One region of the Paenibacillus sp. P5_B5 genome, then DNA from elsewhere that is predicted to be linked to it. Evidence: predicted binding sites of a transcription regulator. Region 1 holds the regulator's gene; the other holds the start of a gene.

Region 1 (11,204 bases):
AATCAAGAGACGAATGCAATAGGTGTTAAGCAAGAGATGAAGTTTACTCTTAATAACCTACCGACGAATTCAATTCGTGATCAACAAGCCGGCTGTGTGACCATTATGGCTCCAACTTCATCGGAGTATGATAAACTTCTTTCTCCTGAGGCACTAGGTTTTATTGGTAAGCTTCATGAGCGTTTTAACTATAGGCGAAAGAAGTTACTCTGCGCGCGTAAAGAACGGCAGAGTCAGATTGACACGGGTGTCTTGCCAGACTTTCTGACTGAAACAAAGTTAATTAGGGAGAGTGAGTGGAGCATTGCTCAAATTCCAGATGATCTGCAAGATCGCAGGGTTGAAATAACGGGGCCAGCAGGAGACGCGAAGATGGTGATCAATGCTTTTAATTCGGGAGCAAAGGTGTTTATGGCTGATTTTGAGGATGCGAACTCTCCTACTTGGGAGAATACAATTTCGGGTCAAATGTACTTGCATGATGCGATTAGACGGTCACTACGATATGTTAACCCAGAAGGTAAGCAGTATGCTTTAAAGGATGAGATCGCTACACTGTTTGTACGACCAAGGGGCTGGCATTTGGAAGAGAAGCATGTCCATGTGAATGGTGAATGGATATCAGGAAGCTTATTTGATTTTGGATTGTTCTTTTATCATAATGCGCATGCACTGCTAGAACGTAATTCAGGTCCCTATTTTTATCTCCCTAAAATTGAAGGTCACTTAGAAGCTCGCTTATGGAACGATGTGTTTGTCTTTGCGCAAGAAGAGCTTGGCATCCCTAGAGGTACTATTAAGGCGACGGTATTAATTGAAACGATACTAGCAGCTTTTGAAGCAGATGAGATTCTGTTTGAATTACGTGATCATAGTGCAGGGCTTAATTGCGGACGTTGGGATTACATTTTTAGCTATATTAAAAAGTTGAAGAATCAACCAAACATGATCCTGCCAGATCGCGCTCAAGTAACTATGACGGTACCCTTTATGAAGGCTTATACATCTTACGTTATCCAAACCTGCCATAAACGTAATGCTCATGCAATAGGGGGAATGGCTGCACAAATCCCAATCAAGAATGATCAAGCTGCGAATCAGGCTGCAATGGATAAAGTGAAGGCTGATAAAATGCGTGAAGCTGCAGATGGACATGACGGAACATGGGTTGCACACCCAGGGTTAGTGTCAATTGCTATGGATGCTTTTAATGATCAAATGCCAGATGCCAATCAGATAACAACGAATAAGCGTATAGATGTGAAGGTAACTGCTGCTGATTTACTTGTAGCTCCAGAAGGGTCAATTACGGAACAAGGATTAAGGATAAATATCAATGTAACTATACAGTACATGGAGGCGTGGCTTAGAGGCTCAGGAGCAGTCCCTATTCATCATCTGATGGAAGATGCGGCAACAGCCGAAATCTCTCGCACACAAATATGGCAATGGATTCATCATCCTGCTGGGATATTGGATAATGGTTTGAAAGTTACTGAATCATTAGTTCGCACACTGATTGATGAAGAGATGGCTAACCTTGAGCAAGTGAGGGGATCAGAGACCTTTAATCAGGGGCAGTTTGCTGTAGCTAAAGCATTCTTGATTGAACTGATTGAGTCGAGCGATTATATCGAATTCATGACGATTCCAGCCTATGAGCACTTAAAATAAATTGAATTATGAATTAATTATAGAGAGGAAGAAGTATATGAATCACGAAAATAGAATAAATGAAAAAACAATAAACGAAATTACAATAAATGAGCTCAGGAAGTCTTGGAAATCCACTAGATGGGACGGAATTATAAGAACGTATTCAGCGGAGGAGGTTATTCGTCTTCGAGGCTCTGTCCAGATCGAACACACGTTTGCTAAGCTAGGATCGGATAGATTCTGGAATTTACTCCATACAGAAGATTACGTGCCTGCACTAGGTGCATTAACAGGTAATCAGGCGGTTCAGCAAGTTAAAGCGGGTCTTCAGGCTATCTACTTGAGCGGTTGGCAAGTAGCTGCCGATGCGAATTTATCTGGACATATGTACCCCGATCAAAGCTTATATCCAGTGAATAGTGTCCCGCAAGTAGTCAAAAGAATTAATCAAGCCTTGCAGCGTGCTGATCAAATTCAACATTCGGAAGGAAAGAGCGATATTTATTTCTATGCGCCAATTATCGCTGATGCAGAGGCTGGTTTCGGAGGTCCTCTGAATGTATTTGAACTTATGAAGTCGATGATTGAGGCTGGTGCAGCAGCAGTGCATTTTGAAGATCAATTATCTTCTGAGAAAAAATGTGGTCATTTAGGTGGTAAGGTACTTCTACCAACTCAGCAGGCAGTGAGAAATCTAATCGCAGCACGTTTAGCGGCTGATGTACTTGGGGTTGATACCGTATTGATCGCCAGAACTGATGCTAATGCAGCCAATCTGATTACAAGTGATGCAGATGAATATGATCGTCCATTCTTAACCGGAGAAAGAACAGCTGAAGGCTTCTATCGTACGAGGGATGGTTTAGATCAAGCAATAGCTAGAGGGCTCGCCTACGCTCCCTATGCGGATCTAATATGGTGTGAAACATCAGAGCCTAACTTAGCAGAAGCTAGGCGGTTTGCAGAAGCGATCCATGCCAAATTTCCAGGCAAAATGCTAGCATACAACTGCTCACCTTCTTTTAACTGGAAAAAGAAATTAGATGCACCTACAATCGCGAACTTTCAGCAAGAGCTGGCTAAGATGAATTATAAATTCCAGTTCGTTACACTCGCTGGTTTCCATGCATTAAATTACAGTATGTTTGAATTAGCAAAGGGTTATAAAGAACGCGGAATGTCAGCCTACTCACAGCTCCAACAAGCTGAATTTATGATGGAGAGTGAAGGATACGAAGCGGTGAAGCATCAACGTGAGGTAGGTACGGGGTATTTTGACGACATATCACAGGTTGTTTCAGGAGGAACCTCTTCTACAACAGCTTACGTCAATTCGACAGAGGCAGAACAGTTCCATTAATGGGTTTAGGAGGCACATATGCTTGGTCTAGCCATTTTACTTGGATTTCATTTACTTGGTATGCTTCTTAAAGCTTGGCTGCATTTACCGTTACCCGCGAATCTAATCGGTCTGATTTTATTTACGTTTGCGTTATATTTGAAGGTAATCAAGCTGAGATGGGTTGAAGCATCGGCGGTGTGGATGACAAAGCATATGTTGCTGTTTTTCACTCCAATTGTAGTTGGTTCGATGATGTTCTACCCGTTACTTAGACAGTACGGGCTTACGATTATCATAACACTGGTCCTTAGTACATGTATGGTTCTACTAGTAACAGGCTTTGTGACATCATCATTGTTAAAAAGAGAAGTAGATAAAGGAGGCGAGCTCGATGCTTAGCCTTCTCTATCCGCTATTTGGAATAACTATTAGTATTGCGGCCTACGTTATGGCTCTGCGTTTAAACAAGAGATTAAGCTGGATTCATCCTTTATTTATGTGTGCCGGAGCTATTATTGCCTTTCTGATGATATTCGATATTCCTTATGAAGCTTATCAATCTGGTGGGGATATCATCGCATTCTTTCTCGGACCTGCAACAGTCGCGTTAGGTGTACCCATATTTAAGTACCGAGAATTGGCTCGTAAATATACGATAGCCATTTTATCGGGTATAACGATTGGTTCGGCAGTAGGTATTGTGAGTGTATGGTCTCTGATATCGTTAATGGGGGGAAGTCTGGAACTGATTCTTAGCATGATGCCTAAATCGACGACTTCTCCGATTGCTATTGAAATCTCAAGGCAACTGGGAGGTATTCCAGAGCTAAGTGCGGTGTTTGCTGTAGCTACGGGACTTATGGGTAGTATGTTTGGGAGGGCTCTGTTAAGAATATCTGGTATTCGTGGCGATGTTCCAATAGGGATTGCTATAGGTACCTCTTCACATGGTATAGGAACAGCTGTAGTTATAAGGGACTCCGAGCTTCAAGGTAGTTTAAGTGGACTTGCTATGGGACTTACAGGTATTGCTAGTGCCCTGATGTTTATCCCCATATACATTCTGTTCAAATAGTCAATATAGACCTATATGAAGAATCCACAATGCAATTATGGTTGTGGTTTTTGCTTTGCGAATATTACTTGCGAATTTGACCAAAATAATGTTAATAACACATGTTAAGCACGTAATAGTTATGCTTGCAAAACAGAAAAGCAAGGTTTATAATTTAGTTAAGGTCAAAGAAAGTCAAAGTCAGGAGGAGAGGGATTGCGTAACGTATCCGAAATAATTGAACAGCACTTGAAGCATATGTTACAGCAGAGTCCTGAAGGCGCAGTTGAGATTCAACGCAATGAATTAGCTGAGCGTTTTGAATGTGTCCCTTCTCAAATTAATTATGTCATTTCCACAAGATTTACGCTGGAGAAGGGCTATTTAGTGGAAAGCAAACGTGGTGGAGGCGGATATATTCGCATCCAAAAAATTCATTTGCAGTCTTGCGGCTCAATAATTGATTTTATTTTCCATACGATTCAGGACCAGATTGATCAAACGTCTTCTGATGGCTTAGTCTATCGTCTACATGAGGGCGGACATATCACGGTTCGAGAGGCGAAATTAATTAAAGCAGCAATTTCTCGCGATACTCTAAACTTAAAGCTGCCACAGCGCGATCAGCTTCGGGCAAGGGTTCTGAAGTCCATGTTAATTACATTGCTTAGCAAATAAATAGTTTGTTTATATATAGAAGTGGGAGGGATTGCAATGGTGTGTCAAGAGTGCAGTAAAAAACCAGCTACGCTTCATTTTACAAAAATTGTGAATGGTGAGAAGACGGAATTTCATTTGTGCGAGTCATGTGCGCGTGAGAAGGGGGATATGATTCCTGGAACACCAAATGGGTTCTCTATCCATAACTTGCTGTCTGGGCTCCTTGACTTTGATCCCTCGACATCAGCTGGTGTAGGGGCATTCGCTTCTAAACCTCTGCAATCCATTCATTGTGAGCATTGTGGATTGACGTATTCGCAGTTTAGTAAATTAGGTAGATTTGGTTGTGTTCATTGTTATAAGAATTTTGCAGATAAGCTTGATCCACTATTCCGTCGTGTTCATGGGAATACGATTCATGTTGGCAAGGTGCCAAAACGTTCTGGTGGATTAATTAAATATAAGCGTGAAATAGAACAGCTTAAGAAGGATATGCAGGATAGAATCGAGTCTGAAGAGTTCGAAATGGCTGCCAAAATCCGTGATCAAATTCGTGATCTAGAAAAGAAAATTCCTAGCAAAGATCAGGCTAGTAGTTAAGGAGGAGAAATCATGACTCAATCTCGGTTTACTGACGAAGCATTAAGTGAGTGGATGAGAGGAGAAGGTCCAGATACGGATGTTGTTATCTCCTCAAGAGTACGTCTCGCTCGTAATGTTAGGGATGTTCCTTTTCCTATGCTTGCAACAAATGTACAATCTCAAGATGTACTTAATCGTGTTACATCCATTGTAGACAGCGGAGATTTGCAGGAAATTTCATCCTTCAATCTTATCCCGCTGGCTGATCAGAATGAAATGGAGAGAAGAGTGCTTGTTGAGAAGCATTTGATTTCTCCTAATATGGCTAATGATTCACGTAACGGCGCAGTTATTTTAAGTGATAATGAGTCCGTATCGATTATGGTAAATGAAGAGGATCACTTACGAATTCAGTGTTTATGTCCAGGTTTTCAAGTAAAGGAAGCATGGGATATTGCGAATCGGATAGATGATGTATTTGAAGAGCATTTGGATTACGGTTATGATGAGAAAAAGGGATATTTAACAAGCTGTCCAACAAATGTTGGAACAGGGATCCGGGCGTCAGTTATGATGCATTTGCCTGCGCTTGTGATTACCCAACAAATAAATCGTATTTTAACAGCAGTTACACAAGTAGGCCTAACCGTTCGTGGCTTATATGGCGAAGGCAGTGAGGCAGTAGGAAATGTGTTCCAAGTATCTAACCAAATTACTTTAGGTCAGTCAGAAGATGAAATAATTGATAATTTGCACAGTGTTGTCAGACAGATCATTGAGCATGAACGAGCTGAACGACGTAAGCTAATGGTAGAAATGAAAACACGTATTATTGATCGTGTTTCAAGATCGTTAGGCATTCTGTCGTATGCTGCGATTATCGATTCTAAGGAGGCTGCACAACGTATTTCTGATGTACGACTTGGTGTTGATCTTGGTATTATCAAGAATGTACCCATCACTGTACTAAATGAATTACTTGTGATGACACAGCCGGGATTCTTGCAGAAGCATGCGGGAACTAAGCTTAATGCAGATGAGCGAGATATGCGCAGGGCACAAATTATCCGCGAATGCCTTCGTGGCGAAGGAAATTAATTTATTGATTCAAAAGCATTGCAATTATAAATCTTGGAGGTGCAGATCATGATGTTTGGAAGATTTACGGAACGAGCTCAGAAGGTCTTATCTTTAGCTCAAGAAGAGGCAGTTCGGTTAGGACATAACAATATTGGTACTGAGCATATTTTACTTGGATTAATTCGCGAAGGTGAAGGAATTGCAGCCAAAGCTTTGATTGCACTCAATCTAGGACTCGAGAAAATCCAAGATGAAGTGGAGTCATTAATTGGCAGAGGACAGGAGCAACCGACTAACATTGCTTACACGCCTCGTGCTAAGAAAGTAATTGAATTATCAATGGATGAAGCACGTAAGCTAGGTCATACTTATGTAGGCACTGAACATATTCTTCTTGGACTGATTCGTGAAGGCGAAGGTGTGGCAGCGCGTGTACTAAGCAATCTTGGTGTATCCCTTAATAAAGCGAGACAGCAAGTGCTTCAGTTGCTCGGTTCGAGTGAAGTTGTATCAAGCTCACACAGTCCGAGTGCAAATGTAAGTACGCCAACGCTAGATTCTCTAGCTCGTGATTTGACCGCTTCAGCGAAAGAGGGAAATCTCGATCCGGTAATCGGTCGTGCCAAAGAGATTGAGCGTGTTATTCAAGTGCTTAGTCGTCGTACCAAGAATAACCCGGTTCTAATAGGTGAACCTGGTGTCGGTAAGACAGCAATTGCTGAAGGACTTGCGCAACTGATCATTAATAACGAAATTCCAGAGACACTTAAAGATAAACGCGTCATGACGCTCGATATGGGCTCAGTTGTAGCGGGTACTAAATATAGAGGTGAGTTTGAGGATCGCTTAAAGAAAATCATGGATGAGATTCGCCAAGCAAACAATATCATTCTGTTCATTGACGAGTTGCATACATTAATTGGTGCTGGTGGCGCGGAAGGCGCAATTGACGCATCCAATATCTTAAAGCCGGCTCTAGCACGCGGTGAGCTGCAGTGTATAGGTGCTACAACACTCGATGAGTACCGTAAGTACATCGAGAAGGATGCAGCGCTTGAACGCCGCTTCCAGCCTATTACAGTCGATCAGCCTTCCCCAGAAGAAGCAATACAGATCTTATATGGCTTGCGTGATCGTTATGAAGCACATCACCGTGTGAAGATTACAGATGAGGCGATTATTGAAGCGGTCAAATTATCCGACCGGTATATCCCTGATCGCTTCCTACCGGATAAAGCAATTGATTTAATCGATGAGGCTAGTTCCAAGGTAAGGCTTCGCTCTTACACTGTTCCGCCAAGTTTAAAACAGCTTGAGAATAGACTCGAAGATATCCGTAAGGAGAAAGATGCCGCGGTTCAAAGTCAAGAGTTTGAGAAAGCAGCTGGTCTTCGCGATACGGAACAAAAAATGCGCGAAGAATTAGATACGACGAAGAACGAATGGAAAGAAAAGCAAGGTCGCCTGGATACCGAAGTAACACCCGAAGATATTGCGCAGATTGTGGCATCCTGGACTGGAATTCCTGTATCGAAGATGGCAGAAGAGGAAACTGAGCGGTTACTGAAGATGGAAGGCATACTTCATGAACGTTTAATCGGCCAAGAGGAAGCAGTTAAAGCTGTTTCTCGTGCCATCCGCCGTGCTCGTGCAGGACTGAAAGATCCCAAGCGTCCAGTAGGCTCGTTCGTCTTCCTTGGACCAACAGGTGTAGGTAAAACGGAGCTTGCTCGTGCTCTTGCAGAAGCGATGTTCGGTGACGAGAACGCTGTGATTCGAATTGATATGTCCGAGTATATGGAGAAACACTCGACATCAAGGTTGGTTGGAGCGCCTCCAGGTTATGTTGGCTATGAAGAGGGCGGACAGTTGACTGAGAAGGTACGCCGTAAACCATATTCTGTTGTCCTGCTTGATGAAATTGAGAAGGCACATCCAGAGGTGTTCAATATTCTCTTGCAGGTGCTTGAGGATGGCCGTTTAACAGATTCGAAAGGTCGGACAGTCGATTTCCGCAATACTTTAATTATTATGACTTCGAATGTCGGCGCCGAAATGATTAAGAAGAATTCAACACTCGGATTCACTGCCGTTCAGAACTCAGGTAAAGATTACGACAATATGAAAGATAAAGTGATGGGCGAGCTTAAGAAATCATTCCGTCCAGAGTTCCTTAACCGGATTGATGAAATCATTGTGTTCCACTCACTTGAAGAAAGTCATATCGCTGAAATTGTTACATTGATGGCGGAAGAGTTGCGTAAACGATTGAAAGAGCAAGAAATCGAATTCACGCTAACGGACAATGCCAAGAAGTTCCTGGCCAAAGAAGGCTTTGATCCGATGTTTGGCGCTAGACCGTTACGTCGAGCAATCCAGAAGCATATCGAGGATCGTCTGTCTGAGGAGCTATTAAAAGGCACGATTAGCAAAAACGGCTCTGTTACTATTGATGAACAAGATGGTGCACTTGTTGTGATAAATAATGAGAATGCAGTTCAAATTAATCAATAATAAGATGATCTAAAATGAAATAGCGTTACATGATAAGACATTCTTTGTGAATCCTAGGAGTAAGTAGCTAGGATTCACGAGAATGTTTTTTTGGTATTGTCCCCTAACGGTTGGCAGTGAAAAAAGAGTTCATGATATGATGAACTTAACACTGTTGACCGAAGGGGATTTTTTATGCCGCCAAAGAAGGGGCAAACCTTAAAATGTTATGATGAGAATACGAAATTGGAACAGTATGATGACTTATTTGATTAAATTTATGTATTGAGGAAGTGGGAATCTTGTATGAAAAAGAAAACAATATATAGATGTACCAGTTGTGGTCATGAGCATCCAAAATGGCAAGGTGCATGTAGCAGTTGTCGGGAGTGGAATTGCCTTGAAGAAGAGGATGTTGGCGGTGTTAGTAATCAGAAGGCTATCGCGACAAAGAAGAATGTATCCGTCAAACGGTTAACGGATACGGTTTCACATAACAGCGATAGAATTGCCACAAAATATAATGAGTTTAATCGAGTAATGGGTGGGGGAATAGTGAAAGACTCCCTTACCATTATTACAGCCGTTCCAGGTGCAGGGAAATCGACTCTGCTCTTGCAGATTAGTGATGATGTGGCAAGGCAAGGATTAAAAGTGCTGTATGCTTCGGGTGAAGAAAGTGATTCACAAATCAGAAGACGAGCAGAAAGAATCTTGCCAAGTATACATGATAATGTTTGGGTATACAGCGACAATAGCTTAAATAATGTATTAGGCTGTATTGAACAAGTAGACCCTGACCTAATTATTATTGATAGTATTCAGACCTTCGTATTGGATGAGTACCCTTCTAGACCCGGTTCTCCAACACAAACGATGGAATGCGCTACTACATTATTGAAGTTAGCAAAGGATGACAAAAGACCAAGAGCCGTTATAATGGTTGGGCAAATGACCAAAGATAATGAGCTAGCTGGTTTAAGAGCTTTGGAACATTTGGTGGATACCGTTCTTGTCCTTGAAGGAGAAGAAGGGGAAGAGTTAAAACAACTATATTCGACAAAGAATCGCTTCGCCAGCACAGGGGAGCTAGGATTTTTCCTCATGGATGAGACTGGCTTAGTGCCAGTGGATAACCCATCCGAGTTCTTTATGACACAGAGAGAGGAAAATGATGTTGTTAGTGGAAGTGCGTTAACAGTTGTAAAAGAGGGTACAAGAGCAATCATTCTGGAAATAGAAAGCTTAGTTTCAACAACCTTTATGCCTTATCCTAGTCGTATTGCTGAATGCTTAAAGAAAGAACATGTTAATACACTCATCAGTATTATGGAACAAAGGACGAATATTCCTTTACATGATAAAAATGTGGTCGTGAAAACTACTGGTGGTATCAGACTAAAAGAACAATCCTCTAACTTAGCTGCGATTATGAGTATCGTTTCTTCATGGAAAAATGTCGGTATCGCTAATGACACTGTGTTCATTGCTGATATTGGACTAACAGGCGAGTTGAAGAAAGTCCCTACACTGGAACTTCGTATTAGAGAACTTGAAAGAATGGGCTTTAAGAAGGTTTATGTCGCCACTAATGGTTTGAAACCTACTACGTCTTTCAAAACAATTAAAGTTATTCCTTGTAAGACATTGAGCCAAGTTATTCACTCTGTATTTGGTCCTATTCATTCTAAGAATGGTAAACAATCAGCTCCTTGGGATAAAGAAGAGTAAAAGGGGGAAGGGAATGCTGTCGCTTAAAGTATTCCCGCTTGACTTCTTTTATTAAAAGGAAATATCCGGTATACTTATATGGAATTTAGCTTTTGGATCCATCCCTTATCTGGTTTATGTGAATAGAGCATGAATTTTGAGCAATTTCAATATTATATAGGTATGGGAATAATGGATTTGATGAGTGTTTTTTTGAAATAGATAATTCAAGGATTTCTCACCAATTGACGGTGTTTGAAACGCACCCGTCTGTTAAGAGAGGGTGAAATCGTTTCTTCTTACAGGAGGATAATTAATGACGAAAGAAGAGAACAAAAGAGACGTTATGTCCCAGCTATTACAGCTTGTGGCACCGGGCACACCGTTTCGGGACGGTCTAGAGAATGTGCTTCGCGCTAAGACAGGGGCGCTGATCGTAGTTGGTTTCTCGGATGAAGTGAAAGCGCTAGTTGACGGCGGATTTAGCATTAACTGCGATTTTACACCTTCTTATTTATATGAGCTTGCCAAAATGGATGGTGCGATCATTCTTAGTGAGGATACGAGAAAAATATTGTATGCAAACACACAGCTCAATCCTCTGTCGACGATTCCTTCGACCGAAAC
Region 2 (11,204 bases), on a different contig from region 1:
TAATAACGCTCAATGCAGAAATGGAAGATGGAACGATTGTAGTAGGGGAGTCGAAGATTCCCTTAAATGGTGGTCGAATTGAACGTCTGTTCATTGAGCCTGCTAATGTTAAGCCTCTACCTGAAGCTATTCAGGCTATCCGTGAGGCAGATGCGATTCTATGTGGTCCTGGCTCGCTATATACGAGTATACTCCCGAATTTATTAGTTAAAGGGGTAGCTGACGAAATTATTAAATCTAATGCTGTCAAAATGTTTATTTGTAACGTTATGACGCAGCCAGGTGAAACGGATAATTATTCTGTCAGCGATCATTTAGCAGCTATTCATCAGCATGTAGGTAATCAATTATTCGATTATATTATTGTAAATGATGGAGAAATTCCACCTCAAGTTCAGGATAGATACGCAGAGAAGGGTGCCAAAGCCGTTCATTTAGATCTTGAAGAGGTGAAAAAACGAGGCTATCAGGTAATAGCGGATACACTTGTTTTGTTCCGAACCTATTTACGTCATGATGCCGATAAATTAAGTGATCACATCTATCAAATTGTGGAGAACTGGATGTTAAGGAAGAGGTGAATGAAATGTCTTTTGCAGCACAGACCAAGAAGGAATTAACTCTTATTGAGAGTGAAGCCTGTTGTGAAAAGGCGGAGTTATCCGCTCTTATAAGAATGAACGGCTCTGTGCAGTTCAGCAATGGGCGTGTGATCCTGGATATTCTGACCGAGAATGCTGCAATTGCCAGAAGAATCTACTCTCTTCTCAAAAAAACATATGGACTTCATACCGAGTTACTTGTTCGGAAGAAAATGAGACTCAAAAAGAATAATGTTTACATTGTTCGCGTTCCGGTTGGTGTTCAAGAGCTACTGAAGGATTTATGTATCGTATCGGAAGGATTTATTTTTACAACTGATATTGATAAAGCGATCATTCCATCTTCATGCTGTAAACGCGCCTATTTACGAGGTGCTTTTCTAGCTGGTGGATCGGTTAATAATCCAGAAGGCTCGTCCTATCATCTTGAGATTGCCTCTATTTATGAGGAGCATTGCCAAGCACTGTGTAAACTTGCGAATCGATTTGATCTTAATGCTCGGTTCATTGAGCGCAAGAAGGGTTTTGTTCTCTATATCAAAGAGGGCGAGAAAATAATCGAATTTCTATCCATCATAGGTGCACATCAAGCGCTGCTGCGATTTGAGGATGTACGTATTATGAAGGATATGCGTAATTCGGTTAATCGTATTGTTAATTGTGAAACAGCAAATTTAAATAAAACAATCGGTGCAGCTGTTCGTCAAATTGAAAACATTCGTCTATTGCAAAAAGAGATTGGTTTGGAGAACTTGCCTGATAAACTGCGAGAAGTAGCTGTAATGCGACTTAAGAATCCAGATATTAACCTCAAAGAAGTAGGCGATTTGTTAAAAGGCGGCGTCAGCAAGTCTGGCGTGAATCATAGGTTACGTAAAATTGATGAACTTGCCGAAAAAATAAGAAGTACAAAATAGGAGTTAGATATATTATTCTAGTTTATTTTGGTGGCAAGTGGTATAATACTATTAACTATGTATAACTTTTTTGGTGTCATCTGTTTTAAAGTCAGTTGATTTTACGTGCAGTATTATGTAAGATTTGTATACAGAAAAAAAGGGGGAATTGGTTGGATGTCAAGACGCCCAGTAATAGTGAAACTGAAAACCGGTTTACATGCAAGACCGGCAGCTCTTTTCGTACAAGAAGCCAATAAATTTTCATCAGAAATTTTCGTTGAGAAGGATGAAAAGAAGGTTAACGCTAAGAGCATTATGGGAATCATGAGTTTAGCAATTTCCACTGGAACTGAAGTTTATATTTCTGCAGAAGGATCTGATTCAGATCAAGCAGTGGATGCATTGATCTCCTTAGTTAGTAAAGAGGAATTAGACAATCAATAATGTGAACGCATTCATTGATTGTCAGTTCCACAATAAAACAACGTGTCATCCTTTTGAAATTCACAAGGATGACACGTTGCTTTATGTTTAATGTTTTATTATGGTTAAAAACTTCTCTCAATCAAATAAATCTCCGAATACATCTAATACATTACGTTTCTTCTTGTGATGACCTTGTCCCTGCTTGTAATGCTTATCGTAGTGGTCATCATCATCATGATCACGACGAGGTTGACGATTGCGTTCGTCGTTATTCCAGTTGTCCAATTGAGGTCTTAATTCACGAATTCCAGCCATTAGTTTATCTAACTCTCCACGATCCAGCCATACCCCTTTACATTCCGGGCAAATGTCAATTAAAACATCATCTTTCATAACTTCACGCATTCTTACATTATGGCATACCGGGCAATTCATGATTACAATCTCCTCCTTAGGTCCATCTAATATATAGATACGTTGAGGGACAATGGAGGTTTCAAGTCTAGATATTAGGTCTATACAATGTCATACCAGATCTATTTATGGTAATGAGGGTATAACAAAGGGACAATTTCTTAGCCATACGATGACTAAGGAATTGTCCCTTCCATGTAATACTATACTTTTTCAATAACCTTATCGATCAATCCATATGCTTGTGCTTCCGCTGCAGACATAAAGTAGTCACGGTCTGTATCACGATCAACACGGTCGAGCGGCTGTCCAGTACGTTCGGACAGAATGCGATTTAAATTCTCACGCATTTTGATAATACGGTTCGCACGAATTTGGATATCAGATGCTTGACCTTCGACACCACCTAGTGGCTGATGAATCATAACCTCTGAGTTCGGTAACGCGTAACGTTTACCAATCGCGCCTGCTGCAAGTAGGAAAGCGCCCATCGAAGCAGCCATACCTACACAGATTGTGGATACATCTGATTTAATAAACTGCATGGTGTCGTATATCGCCATTCCGGCAGTAATTGAACCACCAGGTGAGTTGATGTAAATAGAAATATCCTTGCCTGGATCTTGAGCATCTAGGAATAACAGCTGAGCAATGATTGAATTGGCTACTTGATCATTTACTTGAGAACCAAGAAAAATAATACGGTCTTTAAGTAAACGGGAATAGATATCGTATGCGCGTTCACCTCTCGCGTCTTGTTCAACAACCATAGGAACTAAAAGGCTCATATGTTTAACCTCCTTGAGTTAATCAATTATATTATAGCTACTAGCTTTAATATATCCATATCATACCTGAAATTAACATTAAGGTCAATAAAGGTCAAACAATAGTTTAGATGTAGGTTGTAACAGAAAAAAGCTCCCTGATCTAGGGAGCTTCTAACATGATAACTAATATATAATTGGCGCGCCCACGAGGAATTGAACCTCGATCTCAGGCTCCGGAGGCCTACGTCATATCCTTTGGACCATGGGCGCATATTAAAGCTGTTTATAACAGCAAAGGTTATTATATGATATTGGAGCATGAAAATCAATGTTTATTTAAGGCTATACAACACTTGCAATATATTGCTTCTTACGAATAAATGAGTTATAATGAATTTGTTGCTGGTGGGACTTAAAATGTACTGTTGGGACATTTAATGACCAATCAAGCGTGGGAGAGATTAAACGAATAATGAAACGAATTCTTGAAATACAGAAACAATTGATGCCTGATTTGCTCGATGTTATGAAAAAAAGGTACACCGTGCTGCATCATATTATGATTTCAGGTGTAATCGGCAGAAGGACGCTCGCTGGCTCGCTTGATATTACAGAACGTGTTCTTCGCGGTGAGGTTGAATTTCTTAAATCACAGGGACTTCTAGAAATTGAGACGAGTGGGATGCGGATTACACCCGCAGGTCAATTACTGCTTGATCAAATGGAGCCTATCATTAAAGAAGTGTTCGAGCTGACTGATTTAGAATCACAAATCCGTACTACCTTCGGTTTATCACAGGTCATCATCGTTCCAGGGGATTCAGACAGTTCGTTTTTTACCAAAAAGGAACTTGGACGTACAGGCGCCTCAATCCTACGCAAGAATGTTACCAATGGAGATGTCATAGCAGTTACAGGTGGCTCGACGATGGCAGAGATCGCCCATCATCTCAGCAGCTCCGCACCACTTAAGGAAGCTTGGTTCGTGCCAGCTCGGGGTGGACTTGGAGAAAGCGTTGAAATGCAAGCCAACACCGTGGCTTCCCAAATGGCTCGCAAAATTGGTGGTAAATACAGACTGCTTCATGTACCTGATGATCTTGGTGAGGAAGCGTATCAGTCGCTGCTTCTTGAACCAAGTGTAAAGGAAATTGTTAGTGTTGTTCGCAACTGTCGCATTGTGGTTCATGGAATCGGTGATGCTATGGTTATGGCTAAGAGACGGAAAGTTGGAGACACTATAATTGGAGGTCTGCAACAAGCCGGAGCTTTGGCGGAAGCATTCGGATATTATTTTGACACTGAAGGTACAGTTGTACATAAAATGCCAACACTGGGGCTTCAACTTGAGGATATTGAGCAAACTGAACTCGTAATTGGTGTTGCTGGTGGCAAAAGTAAAGGCAAAGCAATTGCCGCAGTACTAAGATTTGGCCATGAGGATATACTTGTGACTGACGAAGCGGCAGCTCGCGAAATTATTAAATATGCACCGTAGCTTGATGACTTACGAGATTTGTAGTTATCTCGACGTGCTTTCGGGCTCGTCTTGAAATATATATATTATTCTTAGGAGGTACCATACTATGACTAAAGTTGGTATTAATGGTTTTGGACGTATTGGCCGTAACGTATTCCGCGCAGCACTTAACAATCCAGATGTTGAGATCGTAGCAATTAACGACCTAACAGACGTAAAAACGCTCGCTCACCTTTTGAAATATGACACTACGCATGGCGTTCTTGACGCTACTGTAGTAGCTGGCGAAGGCGAAATTAAAGTTAACGGTAAATCCGTTAAAGTATTTGCTGAGCGTAACCCTGCTGATCTTGCTTGGTCAGACTATGGTGTAGAAGTAGTAGTTGAATCCACTGGTATTTTCACAGCTAAAGAAAAAGCAGAAGCACACATCAAAGGCAGCGTTAAGAAAGTTATTATTTCCGCTCCTGCAACTAACGAAGATATCACAATCGTTATGGGTGTTAACGAAGAGAAATACGATGCTGCTAACCACAACGTAATCTCCAACGCTTCATGCACTACAAACTGCCTAGCTCCATTTGCAAAAGTAATCAATGACAAATTCGGTATCGTTAAAGGTATGATGACAACTGTTCACTCCTACACAAATGACCAAAGCGTTCTTGACTTACCGCACAAAGACCTTCGTCGTGCTCGTGCAGCTGCTGAGAACATCATTCCTTCAACTACAGGTGCTGCAAAAGCAGTTGCTCTTGTATTACCTGAACTTAAAGGTAAATTGAACGGTATGGCTATGCGTGTTCCTACTCCAAACGTTTCCGTAACTGATTTGGTTGTAGAGCTTAGCCAAAACATTACAGTTGAAGAAGTTAACAGCGCTTTGAAAGAAGCAGCTAATGGCAGACTTAAAGGCATCATGAACTACAGCGAAGAGCCACTTGTATCTTCCGACTACAACAGTGACCCAGCTTCATCCACAATCGACAGCTTGTGCACAATGGTTGTTGGCGACAACATGTTGAAAGTAGTTTCATGGTATGACAACGAGTGGGGTTACTCCAACCGTGTAGTTGACCTTGTATCTTACATCGCTAAAAAAGGTCTGTAATTAACAGCCCTTCTATACATGTGTCATTTAATTAAAGAGGAGAAGTGATTCTCCTCTTTATTTCTGATAAAGAACGACAAAACTTTGGGGAGGCTTTCCTATGAACAAGAAGAGTGTACGCGACGTTGAAGTTTCCGGCAAAAAAGTGTTTGTGCGTGTAGATTTTAACGTGCCGATGGAAAATGGACAAATTACCGATGATACCCGCATTCGCGAAACGTTACCGACAATTAAATATTTGGTGGAGCGTGGAGCAAAAGTGATTTTGGCTTCTCACCTTGGTCGTCCAAAAGGTAAGTTCGTTGAGGAAATGCGTTTAACACAGGCTGGGGTTCGCTTATCTGAGTTACTTGGTAAACCAGTAGCTAAAGCTGATGAAGCAATTGGCGATGCGGTAAAAGCACAAGTGGCAGCGATGAATGATGGCGATGTCTTGTTGCTTGAAAATGTTCGTTTCTATGAAGGTGAAGAAACGAACAATGCAGAACTTGCAAAATCATTTGCTGAACTTGCAGACCTGTACATAAATGACGCTTTCGGTGCTGCACATCGTGCACACGCTTCAACTGAAGGTATTGCGCATCATTTGCCAGCTGTATCAGGACTATTGATGGAAAAAGAGCTTAATGTACTTGGTAAAGCACTTCTTAATCCAGAACGTCCTTTCACAGCTATCATTGGTGGCTCCAAAGTTAAAGACAAAATCGATGTTATTAATAAAATGTTGGAAATCGCTGATAATGTTATTATTGGTGGTGGACTAGCTTATACATTCATCAAAGCACAAGGCCATGAGATCGGTAAATCACTAGTAGATAACGAGAAGCTTGATCTTGCGCTAAGCTTTATGGAGAAGGCAAAAGCAAACAATGTAAAATTGCTTCTTCCTGTAGACTTCGTTGTAGCTGATGATTTTAGCAACACAGCAAATATTCAAACCGTTGATGCGACAGCTATTCCTGCTGATTGGGAAGGTCTTGATATTGGACCGAAAACTCGTGAAATTTATGCAGAAGCAATCAAGACTTCCAAGCTAGTTGTATGGAATGGCCCGATGGGTGTATTTGAAATGGAATCATTTGCGAGTGGTACACTTGCTGTTGCAGAAGCTTGCGCGGCAACTGCTGGATACACAGTTATCGGTGGTGGCGATTCAGCAGCTGCGGTTGAGAAATTTGGCTTAGCTAGCAAAATGGATCATATCTCAACTGGTGGCGGAGCATCACTTGAATTTATGGAAGGCAAGGCGCTTCCTGGCGTTGTTGCATTGAACGATAAGTAGAGAGGAAGCGAATATCATGAGTAGAACACCAATTATCGCAGGAAACTGGAAGATGTTTAAGACGGTTTCGGAGGCAGTTGCTTTCGTAAACGAAATTAAAGGCGGAGCTGAAGTAGCTGGTGTGGAGAGTGTTGTATGTGCTCCTTACACGAACTTACCAGCATTAATGGAGGCTGTTAAAGGTACATCCATTAAAGTAGGTGCACAGAATATGCACTGGGAAGAGAATGGCGCATTCACTGGAGAAATCTCTGGCGTAATGCTACAAGATCTTGGCGTACATTATGTGATTATCGGACATTCCGAGCGTCGTGCTTATTTTGCAGAAACAGATGAAACAGTGAACAAGAAAGTTCACGCTGCATTTAAGTATGGTATGACACCAATCGTCTGTGTTGGAGAGAAGCTTGAAGAACGTGAAGCTGGACAGACGAAAGACGTATGTAAAGTTCAAACTGAAGCAGTGTTTGCTGGTTTAAGTGCAGAGCTTGCGAAGCAAGTAGTTGTTGCATACGAGCCAATCTGGGCGATTGGAACAGGCAAATCATCAACAGCAGAAGACGCACAGGATGTTATCGGATATATCCGTAGCTTAATTGCTTCACTGTACGATTCATCCGTAGCAGATGCAGTTCGTATTCAATACGGCGGATCTGTTAAGCCTGGCAATGTAACTGAATATATGAGTCAACCAGATATCGATGGCGCTCTTGTCGGAGGAGCATCACTTGAAACAGCGTCGTATATCGCGCTTGTTCAGGGGGCGAAGTAAATGGCTGCTCGTAAACCTATTGCGTTAATCATTATGGACGGATTTGGTTTGCGCGACACAGTGCAAGGGAATGCTGTTGCACAAGCAAACAAACCTAATTACGATCGTTATCGCAGCCTGTTCCCTCACACAACGCTAACAGCTTGTGGTGAAGCGGTAGGTTTGCCAGAAGGTCAAATGGGCAACTCTGAGGTAGGACACTTGAACATCGGTGCAGGTCGTATCGTATATCAAGATTTGACTCGGATAACGAAATCAATTCGCGATGGAGAGTTCTTCGAGAATGAGAAGCTCGTAGGAGCTGTTCGCCATGCGAAAGAGAACGGAAAGAAATTACACTTACTCGGACTACTGTCTGACGGTGGTGTTCATGCGCATATCGAGCATGTTTATGCTTTGTTAGAGCTTGCTAAACGTGAGAACTTTAATGATGTTTATGTTCATGCTTTCCTTGATGGCCGTGATGTAGCACCATCTTCAGCTGTGGGATACTTAGGAGCACTACAAGCGAAAATTGCAGAGATTGGCGTAGGACGGATTGCAACTGTTCAAGGTCGTTACTATGCAATGGATCGTGATAAACGCTGGGAGCGTGTAGAGAAATCATACCGCTCCATGGTATATGGTGAAGGACCTCAGCATACAGATCCGATTCAAGCGGTGAAAGCATCGTATGAGGAATCCGTTGTTGATGAGTTCGTTCTACCAACCGTTATCGTAGATAATAACGGTCAGCCTTTAACAGAAGTAGCATCTGGTGATTCAATCATTTTCTTCAACTTCCGTCCTGACCGTGCAATTCAGCTGTCACAGGCGCTAACAAGTCCTGAATTCAGTGGTTTTGAACGTGGGGAGAAAGCACCTAAAGATCTATACTTCGTATGTATGACTACTTATAATGAGTCTGTTAAAGGTTATGTAGCTTTCTCACCAAAAGATATTAAGAACACAATCGGTGATGTTGTATCGCAAAAGGGCTTGAACCAATTGCGTATTGCTGAGACGGAGAAATATCCACATGTAACATTCTTCTTCAATGGTGGACGTGACGAAGAGCTTCCAGGTGAAAAGCGTATTCTTATTCCATCGCCTAAAGTTGCAACCTATGACTTGAAGCCTGAGATGAGCGCATATGAAGTTACAGAAGCAGTTGTGAAGGAAATCGAAGCAGAAGCGCAAGACATGATTATCCTAAACTTTGCAAATCCAGACATGGTCGGACATTCTGGTCTTGTAGAGCCAACCGTTCGTGCAGTTGAAGTTACTGACGAATGTATGGGTAAGGTAGTTGAAGCGATTCTTGCTAAGGGCGGCGTTGTTTGTATTACCGCAGATCACGGTAATGCTGATATTGTACGTGATGAAGAGGATCGTCCATTCACTGCTCATACAACGAACCCTGTTCCGTTCATCGTAACAGATCCAACTGTTAAGCTTCGCGAAGGCGGTATTCTTGCCGACATCGCACCAACTATGTTAAGTTTACTTGAGATTGAACAACCTGCAGAAATGACAGGACGTTCTATTATCGAGAAATAATAAATCATACCAACCATCACAATCTAGAAACGACACCGTTTCAGTAAATCAAAGGAGTGTATTCAAAATGACAATTATTTCAGACGTTTATGCACGCGAAGTGCTTGATTCCCGCGGTAACCCAACTGTTGAGGTAGAAGTATACTTAGAATCCGGCGCAATGGGCCGCGCAATCGTTCCTTCAGGCGCTTCCACAGGCGCTCACGAAGCTGTAGAGCTTCGTGATGGTGACAAAGGTCGTTACCTTGGTAAAGGTGTTGAGAAGGCTGTTAACAACGTGAACGAAATCATCGCACCTGAGCTAATCGGTTTAGACGCTCTTGATCAAGTTGGCGTTGATAGCAAAATGATCGAGCTTGATGGAACTCCTAATAAAGGTAAACTAGGCGCCAACGCAATTCTTGCTGTATCCATGGCAACTGCTCGTGCAGCAGCTGAAGCATTAGACATCCCACTTTATGTATACCTTGGTGGATTCAACGCGAAGCAGCTTCCAGTTCCAATGATGAACATCATCAATGGTGGTGAGCATGCAGACAACAACATCGACGTTCAAGAGTTTATGGTTCTTCCAGTTGGAGCACCAACCTTCAAAGAAGCTCTTCGTACAGGCGCAGAAATTTTCCACAGCTTGAAAGGAGTACTTCAATCTAAAGGTCTTAACACAGCTGTTGGTGACGAAGGTGGATTTGCTCCAAACCTTAGCTCCAATGAAGAAGCAATTACGACAATCATTGAAGCAATCGAAAAAGCTGGCTACAAACCAGGCGTTGACGTATTCCTAGGTATGGACGTTGCTTCCACAGAGTTCTACAAAGATGGCAAATATACACTTGCAGGCGAAGGTAAATCATACACTTCTGCTGAGTATGTTGACCTACTTGCTTCATGGGTTGATAAATATCCAATCATCACGATTGAAGACGGAATGTCTGAAGATGATTGGGACGGTTGGAAATTGCTTACTGAGAAATTGGGCGACAAAGTTCAACTTGTTGGTGATGACTTGTTCGTTACAAACACAGAGCGTCTTTCAACTGGTATCGAAAAAGGAATCGGTAACTCCATCTTGGTTAAAGTTAACCAAATCGGTACGCTTACTGAGACATTTGATGCAATCGAAATGGCTAAACGTGCTGGTTACACAGCTGTTATCTCCCACCGTTCAGGCGAATCCGAAGACAGCACAATTGCTGACATCGCAGTAGCTACTAACGCTGGACAAATTAAAACGGGTGCTCCTTCCCGTACTGACCGTGTTGCGAAATACAACCAATTGCTTCGCATCGAAGACGAATTGGCTTATGTTGCACAATACGCAGGTCGCAAAGCATTCTACAACTTGAAAAACTTTGCTAAGTAATTTAAATAGATAGAGGGGCCTTATTTAGGCCCCTCTTTTTTCCTGAATATGTATAGTTATTGCTACTAGGTAACTTCTATGGTAAAATGATTATTGCTTGTTTCATTTATGTTTAAATAATTATGAGGTGTCGATATGGAACTTTTATGGAAAGTCTTACTTGTAATCGCTTCGGTTGGATTAATTATCGTAGTTTTACTACAAAAAGGTAAAAGTGCAGGACTTGCGGGTGCAATTTCTGGTGGTGCTGAACATTTGTTCGGTAAACAAAAAGCACGCGGATTAGAGTTGTTTTTGCAACGTCTAACAGTAGGGTTGGCAAGTGCATTTTTCATATTGTCTCTTGTCGTAGCTTATTTTGTTAAATCCTCGTAACAAATAAATTTAAGACAGCAGGGGCAACCTATACCTGCTGTTTTTTATTTGTAGATAGAAAGAAAGTATAACAACTTAACCGATAAAATTTTTGAAATTTACCTTAAGAAACGAAAGCCCATATGCAGTTTAATGCGAAAGCTACTGTTGTCTTATAAAGTCGGTGCACCG

Evidence for each region. Region 1 encodes CtsR, which represses protease genes until heat stress. Its sites were predicted from a motif close to ATGGTCAATAAAGGTCAAACA; they were not measured.
Region 2: clpP (ATP-dependent Clp endopeptidase proteolytic subunit ClpP) is a predicted target of CtsR. The motif match lies at 3,210-3,230, and genes of this name have one in related genera.

The regions. Positions count from the first base shown of each region.
Region 1 covers NZ_JBFULK010000019.1:823-12,026, forward strand. The annotation lists gene aceB (malate synthase A) at 106-1,674, shown strand; gene aceA (isocitrate lyase) at 1,712-3,016, shown strand; gene AC1DOK_RS20500 (CidA/LrgA family protein) at 3,035-3,397, shown strand; gene AC1DOK_RS20505 (LrgB family protein) at 3,390-4,073, shown strand; gene AC1DOK_RS20510 (CtsR family transcriptional regulator) at 4,269-4,730, shown strand; gene AC1DOK_RS20515 (UvrB/UvrC motif-containing protein) at 4,767-5,312, shown strand; gene AC1DOK_RS20520 (protein arginine kinase) at 5,325-6,392, shown strand; gene AC1DOK_RS20525 (ATP-dependent Clp protease ATP-binding subunit) at 6,441-8,888, shown strand; gene radA (DNA repair protein RadA) at 9,174-10,598, shown strand; gene disA (DNA integrity scanning diadenylate cyclase DisA) at 10,894-11,204, shown strand, end outside.
Region 2 covers NZ_JBFULK010000020.1:56,820-68,023, forward strand. The annotation lists gene AC1DOK_RS21250 (gluconeogenesis factor YvcK family protein) at 1-581, shown strand, start outside; gene whiA (DNA-binding protein WhiA) at 587-1,519, shown strand; gene AC1DOK_RS21260 (HPr family phosphocarrier protein) at 1,676-1,945, shown strand; gene AC1DOK_RS21265 (TFIIB-type zinc ribbon-containing protein) at 2,063-2,362, opposite strand; gene clpP (ATP-dependent Clp endopeptidase proteolytic subunit ClpP) at 2,545-3,129, opposite strand; tRNA gene AC1DOK_RS21275 (tRNA-Arg) at 3,307-3,381, opposite strand; gene AC1DOK_RS21280 (sugar-binding transcriptional regulator) at 3,584-4,609, shown strand; gene gap (type I glyceraldehyde-3-phosphate dehydrogenase) at 4,698-5,702, shown strand; gene AC1DOK_RS21290 (phosphoglycerate kinase) at 5,803-6,984, shown strand; gene tpiA (triose-phosphate isomerase) at 7,001-7,756, shown strand; gene gpmI (2,3-bisphosphoglycerate-independent phosphoglycerate mutase) at 7,757-9,295, shown strand; gene eno (phosphopyruvate hydratase) at 9,363-10,658, shown strand; gene secG (preprotein translocase subunit SecG) at 10,794-11,033, shown strand.